DNA from 2 places in the Pseudobacillus sp. 179-B 2D1 NHS genome. Region 2 is predicted to be linked to the other one. Evidence: riboswitches for the same ligand, from Rfam matches in the RefSeq annotation. Region 2 holds a riboswitch; the other holds the start of a gene.
What was found. Region 2 has a riboswitch for cobalamin ahead of ACH0BF_RS00495 ((2Fe-2S) ferredoxin domain-containing protein). Riboswitches for the same ligand answer to the same signal wherever they lie in the genome.

Region 1 (3,828 bases), on a different contig from region 2:
CGGCTGGGCTTGGAGGTATTTTTGGAGGCATTGGCCTTGGCTTATTGATCTTATTAATTAATTTGACAATGCTTTTAGATTTCGGAGCCAGTCAGCAGGCCGCTATGCCGATTGTTCACATTGCCAATGGTATTTCGCCAATCACAGGTTATTTTATGTCATTTGTATTGTTAGCGATGATTTATAATACGTCTGTCGGAATGATATATGCTTTTGCTGCGCGAATCGTACCGGCCCATCGTAAGTCTTTTACTCCGACAGTAGTTATTTCTACATTGGCCGCTTTTCTGGCAAGCTTCGTCGGATTCGTTAAATTAGTAGGCACCTTGTATCCAATTGTTGGCTACCTCGGTTTGATCTTAATTATCGGTGTTATTTTCGCCTGGCTTAGATTTAAGCAACCATTTAAGAATGAAATGAAGATATCAAGCTAATAAGAAAGCTATCCACCAGTTAAGTGAACACCAACTGGTGGGCAGCTTTTTGTTTTGCCAAGGGATTGCATAGCCCCTCTTTCTTTTTTGATAACGGTCCTCTTCATTTGCTTTGTTAGGCAGAGGGAAGAGTATGGAAGAAGAACGCATATAAAAACAATGCATATGTTGAAATTACGAGCTGAAAGGAGGAGGGCAGATGGAGATATACCGCAGTTATTTAAAGGAAGCTAAAAAATGGTGTGAGGCTTTATGTGCTTTGCAGCATGAATTAATTGACCTTAATCAGGTGGAAAAGTGGAAAAACCAGGTAGAGAAGATGGATAATCGTTTATCGAATATGAAAGAAGAAGAGATTCATTTAATCCAAAGTGAGATTTTGGGATTAGATCAGGAGTGGCGCCAGCTTCATGAAGGGCTGTTTGCTGAAGAAAACGAAAAAGAGAAGGAGGAAGAGCGAGAAAGAGCTGAACAGGTTCCTATTGGCCACCACAAACTTCCCCCTCTCCCCTATGCGTACAATGCTTTAGAGCCTTATATTGATGAAGAAACAATGAGGCTTCATCATGACCGGCATCATCAAAGCTATGTAGAAGGTTTGAATAAAGCAGAGCTGGAGCTGCAAAAGGCACGAAAAAATAATGACTTTGAGCTCGTCAAGCATTGGGAGAGAGAGCTTGCTTTCAATGGTGCCGGGCATTATTTACATTCGATCTTTTGGAGAATCATGTGCCCAAACGGAGGGGGAAAGCCTTCAAGTGAATTAAACCGAGAGATTTCCCGGTCGTTTGGCAGCTTCGATGGGTTTAAGAGACACTTCTCCAAAGCCGCCGAGAAAGTAGAGGGAGGGGGATGGGCCATTCTCGTATGGTCGCCGCAAGCTCAGCGATTAGAAATATTGCAAGCTGAAAAACATCAAAACTTAAGCCAATGGGATGTAGTTCCTTTACTTGTACTTGATGTTTGGGAACATGCTTACTACTTGAAATATAAAAATAAGCGTGCGGAGTATATTGATAATTGGTGGAACATTGTTTGTTGGGATGAAGTAGAGGGACGCATGAGAAAAGCGAGGGGGCATTGAAAAGGCATTGCCTATTCATGGAAACTATATTACACTGGTAAGCAATGAAAAACTTTATATAAGAGAACCGGGTGCCTTTGCAACAGACAGCAAAGGGTAACAGGGAATCGGGTGCAAATCCCGAGCGGTCCCGCCACTGTAATCGGAAAGTTCTTTTTTCATTGATGTCACTTGAGAAATCAGGGAAGACGAAAAAAGCGCGCAGATCCGTAAGCCAGGAGACCTACCCAGGTTTGATCCCCTATGATGCCTTCGCGGAAAGGAAAGGTGGCCGAAGACAAAGCAGTCTCTGTTGCTTTTTTGTGCTGTTTTCACACACCCAAGCCTTGTTCTTAGCGATAAGAACAGGGCTTTCTTTCTGTGCTGATAAAAAAGAGAGGAGATGGAACATTGAAGCTAGCGTTTGCAGGATGGATAAGAAAGAAAAGAGGATCATCCTTTGTTTTCTCAGCTGTTTTCCGCGCGAACAAGCAGGGTTATTTGTATTTACTCATGGGACTTGCTGTCTTCCTTTTATTTTCTATTACATGGTCTATTACTCTAGGGCCGGTTAATATGCCAGCTGTTACAGCATGGAAGATCATCCTTTCACATGCACCTTGGGTGGGCAATTACATAGAGGCAGACTGGAATAAGGCTCAGGAACACATAATTTGGAACATTCGGGTGCCGCGTGTATTGCTCGGAACTGTAACAGGAGCGGGTCTTGCAGTAGCAGGAGTTGTCATTCAGGCATTGGTACGAAATTCACTTGCCGATCCTTATATCTTAGGCGTATCTTCAGGTGCTTCAGTAGTAGCAACGCTCGTTATTTTATTTGGCGCTCTGCCTGTCTTTGGACAATATGCCTTAACTACTGGCGCTTTTACCGGTGCCATGATAGCAATGGGAGCCGTGTACATAATCGCCCAGGAAGGCGGAAAGATTCTCACGACACGCCTATTGCTGGCCGGTGTAGCTGTTTCGATGACGCTGTCCGCTGTAACCAATTTTATTGTGACATTAGCACCGAAAGAATCGGGGATTCGAGAAGTCATGTTTTGGATGATGGGTAGCCTTGCTGGAGCCAAGTGGGAACACTTAGCGATTCCGACGCTAATAATTGCTGGCAGTGTCCTCTTTTTATTATCTGCCTCTTCATCGTTGAATGCTTTGTTAATGGGGGAAGAAGCGGCAGGAACACTTGGAGTAAATACAGATGTTTTTCGAAAGATCCTTATTGTTGTTGCTTCTTTAATTACCGGTGCAGTAGTGGCAGTGAGTGGTTCTATTGGCTTTGTAGGATTAATGGTGCCTCATCTAGCCCGGCTATTGCTCGGTTCCGACCATAAGCGTGTGATTCCAGTTAGTGCACTGCTTGGCATGCTCGTTGTGATTTGGTCAGATACAGCAGCCCGCTTGCTGCTTGCGCCAGAGGAGCTGCCGATTGGTGTAGTTACCGCTTTTTGTGGAGGGCCATTTTTTATTTGGCTCTTGCGGCACAGCTCCTATTCGTTTGGGGGAGGCGGCCGATGAAACTACTCGTTGAGAATGTTAGTTATTCAGCAAACGGCAAGTTTATCATTGACGATATTTCACTACAAGCGGCTGATAAACAGTTCATTGGCGTTATTGGTCCTAATGGAAGTGGGAAATCCACTTTATTGAAGAACGCTTCTCGGATTTTAACACCAGATAGCGGAAAGGTATGGCTTAATGACAAAGGGCTGCATGAAATGCCGGCAAAGCAAGCAGCAAAACAACTGGCTGTCGTAAGTCAAGAGGCTGCTGTGCCATTTGATTTTACCGTTGAAGAAATCGTAGCAATGGGCCGTCACCCTTATAAAAAATTTTTTCAACATGAAACAGAAGAGGACCGACAGATTATTCACGAATCTTTAGCTTATGTAGACATGGTCGAGTATGGCCAAAGTAGCTTTCAGCAGTTATCTGGGGGAGAAAAACAGCGGGTGTTTATTGCGAGAGCACTTGCTCAGAAGGCGGGCATGGTTATTCTTGATGAGCCAACCAACCATTTAGACATCAGACATCAGCTGCAACTGCTCGACCTTGTCAAAAAGCTGCCGATTACTGTTTTGGCTGCTCTGCATGATTTAAATCTGGCCGCGTTCTATTGCGACTATATATACGTTATGAACGGGGGACGCATGATTTGTTCTGGAACACCCTCAGCGGTTTTAAGCAAGGACATGCTGAAAGAAGTGTTTGGAGTAGATGGAGAGATCCAGATACATCCGCGGACAAACAAACCGCATATTACATTTTTGGCTCATGTGTGAAAAGGGGGAAACAAAATGATTAAAAAAAATA
Region 2 (3,828 bases):
GAAATCGGGAGCTGGAAGAAAAGTTTTGGCGTGTACGGAAATCAGCAGATAAATCAGGGCTTCTAAATTTATATCCTATTAAAAAAGAGGTGATCTGTTTTTTGGAGGACGCTATTTACTTATTTGAACAAGCACGTGAATGAGGTGGTTATATAGTGAAAAAAGGAGTTGGAAGATCCACCGGTACATTTGGCGAGCTTGCCCAGGGAGAAAAGAATGGTCAGCCGTTCCTATTTACGCTGCCTGTTCCCTTAACAAGCAAAGTATGGTTTGTTCCCACTCACTCTCCTGGTGTACGCAGTGACCATCCTTATAAGAGAAAAGCGATCTACGCTGCAGAGCTTGCATTGAAGAGAGCTGGGATGAGTGTAGGAGGAACATTATACTTTTCGTCACAAATTCCTGTCAGCAAAGGGATGGCAAGCAGCTCTGCGGATATAACTGCTGCCGTGCGCGCTGTCGCTATGAGTGTGGGGATAGACTTTACGGACTCAGCTATTGCAGAAATCGCTGCTGCTGTTGAACCGACAGATGGAGTTATGTATCAGGGCATCAATGCCGTGAACCAGAAAACAGGCGAACTGCTCTATTCTTATCCAAATTTCCCTGAGTTGTTTCTTATCGGTTATGACAGTGGGGGACGATTGAATACACAACAGTACTATAGGATGAAAGGTGAATATTCTGCTGCTGCAAAGCTGCAAATGGCTCAATTATTTGATGAAATGCATGACAGTCTCTTGTCCGGCAGTGTACCTGCCATTTTGTCTGCCGTCACGAAAAGCGCGAAGTTAAATGAGGAGCTGCTGCCTAAGCCTTTTTTCTCGTTGTTCGCTGAGCTGGCTAAAAGATTTGAATTGGGAGTCATTGTAGGTCACAGCGGGACCGTGATAGGCTTGCTGTGTCATAGATATGATCCTTCTTTTTTAGAAAAAATGTCTGCCGTCAAGCAGATCATTAAGCAGAAAACAGGCTGGAAGCCTTTCATTTCCGTTTCTGTACCTGCTTCATCTTCTTCTTCATAGTTCAACAAAAGAAACGTTGTGTAAAATTTCCCTTGTCAAATGAATGAAGAACCTGCTAATCTAATAAAAGAGTTTGAAATTTAGAAAAATCAGGATGACATACATAAAAATTGAATAATAAGAAGAGAGTGCCCGGGAGAGTCATTTCTGGGATAATAGGGAAATCGGTGAAAGTCCGATGCAGCCCCCGCTACTGTAAACGGTGATGAAATTGTCAACAGCCACTGGCGTAATGCCGGGAAGGGACAAGAGTAAGTGGACCCGTAAGCCAGGAGACCTGCTTTCTTCTTCGAACCATCATTCTTCGGAGGGAAGAACAGGATGACTGTATGGAACGGTGTCGGCGCATTCGGCATGATTACTCGTTCCTTGAGTAGCTTATATACGTAGCTCTTAGTCCTTAACTTCTTCTGAAGTTAAGGACTTTTTTATTTTCCAAAAAGGAGTGGGGAATGTGGCGACATGGGATTTAACAGAAATGAACCATCATGTATTCATTTGCAATGGTTCGAGCTGTATGCGAAAAGGCGGAGAAGAGGTCACGCAGACAATCAGGGAAGAAATAAAAAAACGGGAGCTTGATGTTCGGGTGCATACGACAAGAACAAGATGTAACGGCCGCTGTAAAGATGCTTGTGTCGTCATCGTTTACCCGGAAGGCACATGGTACCACGAGGTGGATGAACAGCTCGCAGAGAAAATTGTGGCTTCCCATCTCCAAGAAGGCCGGCCGGTTGAAGAAGCTGTCACGTACACTTATTACGAAAAAGGCATGATTCTTCAAAATGACCGTGTAACCGGTGTGGCCAAAGATAAAGAAAAGCAAACAGCCAAGTAAGCAGAGGAGGGCGAATAGAGTGAAGGGAAAATTATTGGTTGTCGGATTTGGACCGGGTAGCGCAGAGCACATTACAGAACGGGCCAAGGAAGCGCTAAAGGAAAGCGACTGTATTATCGGTTATAAAACATACGTCGATTTGATCGCGGACTTTATTGAGGGAAAAGAAATCATCAGCACCGGGATGTCAGAGGAAGTGAGCCGTGCACAGGCCGCTGTTAAATTAGCGGAAGAAGGAAAAACGGTGGCGGTCATTTCAAGCGGAGATGCCGGTGTCTATGGCATGGCAGGTCTTGTCTATGAAGTACTCGTTGAACAGGGTTGGAAAGAAGCGGACGGCGTGGGAGTAGAGATTGTACCGGGAATTTCGGCGATCAATTCCTGTGCTTCTCTTCTTGGGGCGCCGGTTATGCACGATGCTTGCACAATCAGCTTAAGTGACCATCTAACGCCGTGGGATTTGATTGCCAAGCGGATAGAAGCAGCAGGGACAGCTGATTTTGTCATCGCTTTATACAATCCAAAGAGCGGAAGAAGAACGAGACAAATTGCGGAAGCGCAGCGCATTTTATTAAAGCACCGTTCACCGGATACGCCAGTCGGCCTCGTCAAGAGCGCTTACCGGGAAAGAGAACAAGTGGTGATTACAGACTTGAAGAATATGCTGGATCATGATATCGGCATGCTGACGACCGTAATCATTGGCAATTCAACCACATTCCTTTACGACAACAAAATGATTACACCGAGGGGCTATCAGCGCAAATATACATTAACATCAGAAAAGCAGCCGCTAAAGCCGCACGAACGGTTGAAGCCGAAAAATGAGCCGTGGGCTCTTCATGGAGGGCAAGAGGAGAAAACAGACCTGTACAAGCTTGGAATGAAAGCGCTCCGCCTTTTAGATGGAAAAGACAAACAAGAGACAAGTCAGCCGCTGTTCAAGAGAAAAGTAGAATCCATTTTTGAAGTAGCTGTCAGCCCGGGAGTAGCGAATAAGGTGTTCTCGGCTGAGCAAATGCTCGTTCTTTCAAAAGCAGCCGGAGAAAAAGGGGCTATCGAATATACGCCTCATCACCAAGTAATTTTACGGGTGCCGACAGAAGATCCTCATCAAGTAACAGCTTCCTTAAAAGATGCCGGATTTTTGCTTTCACCTATTGGGGATGTTGCAACGGTGAAAGCCTGTGACTTCTGTGACGGAGAAAAGAAAGATGCAATTCCGTACGCTGAACTGCTTCATGAGAAATTTGACGGCTTAGAAATGCCGAAAGAACTAAAAATTGGATTGAATGGCTGCGGAATGGCCTGCTATGGAGCGGTGAAAGAGGATATCGGCATTGTATTTCGCAAAGGCAAATTTGATTTGTTTCTAGGGGCAAAGACAGTTGGACGTACGGCTCATGCTGGCCAGCCTGTTGCTGAAGGAGTCGAACCAGAGGCGCTCGTTCCGCTGCTGGAGGAGATTATTGCTGAATACAAAGAAAAAGGCCATCCAAATGAGCGATTCTTTAAATATTTTAAACGTGTAAAAAGAATTCAAAACTTTGACTATCGCGACATGGAACCAAAAATAAATCTTGAACCTGCACCATGTGGGGATTAAAGGAGCGGAAAAGTATGAAGGCAATTTTATTTGTCGGCCATGGAAGCCGGGACCCAGAAGGAAATGAACAAATCAGACAATTTATCGATCAGCTTGTCCCGGAGCTCGCAAAGAATGTAATCTATGAAACTTGTTTTTTAGAGTTTGAACGGCCGAACATTGCTAAAGGGATCGATACATGTATTGCAAAAGGAGCAACATCTGTTGCGCTTGTCCCGCTCATGCTGCTGCCAGCGGGCCATTCTAAAATCCATATTCCTCACGAGATCGACGAAGCGAAGGAGAAATACCCTGCCGTCCAATTTACTTACGGCAAACCAATTGGCATTCACTATGAAGCGGTGGATATTTGTAAAAAC

Region 1: it holds a riboswitch for cobalamin, as region 2 does, so the genes downstream of both, ACH0BF_RS02835 (FecCD family ABC transporter permease) here and ACH0BF_RS00495 ((2Fe-2S) ferredoxin domain-containing protein) in region 2, are expected to answer to the same signal.

The regions. Positions count from the first base shown of each region.
Region 1 is NZ_JBIQDP010000002.1:98,051-101,878, reverse strand. It holds gene ACH0BF_RS02845 (YkvI family membrane protein) at 1-434, shown strand, start outside; gene ACH0BF_RS02840 (superoxide dismutase) at 634-1,518, shown strand; cobalamin riboswitch at 1,571-1,763, shown strand; gene ACH0BF_RS02835 (FecCD family ABC transporter permease) at 2,011-3,033, shown strand; gene ACH0BF_RS02830 (ABC transporter ATP-binding protein) at 3,030-3,797, shown strand; gene ACH0BF_RS02825 (ABC transporter substrate-binding protein) at 3,813-3,828, shown strand, end outside.
Region 2 is NZ_JBIQDP010000001.1:73,821-77,648, forward strand. It holds gene ACH0BF_RS00485 (MerR family transcriptional regulator) at 1-143, shown strand, start outside; gene ACH0BF_RS00490 (GHMP family kinase ATP-binding protein) at 156-1,025, shown strand; cobalamin riboswitch at 1,135-1,324, shown strand; gene ACH0BF_RS00495 ((2Fe-2S) ferredoxin domain-containing protein) at 1,480-1,863, shown strand; gene cobJ (precorrin-3B C(17)-methyltransferase) at 1,883-3,469, shown strand; gene ACH0BF_RS00505 (sirohydrochlorin chelatase) at 3,484-3,828, shown strand, end outside.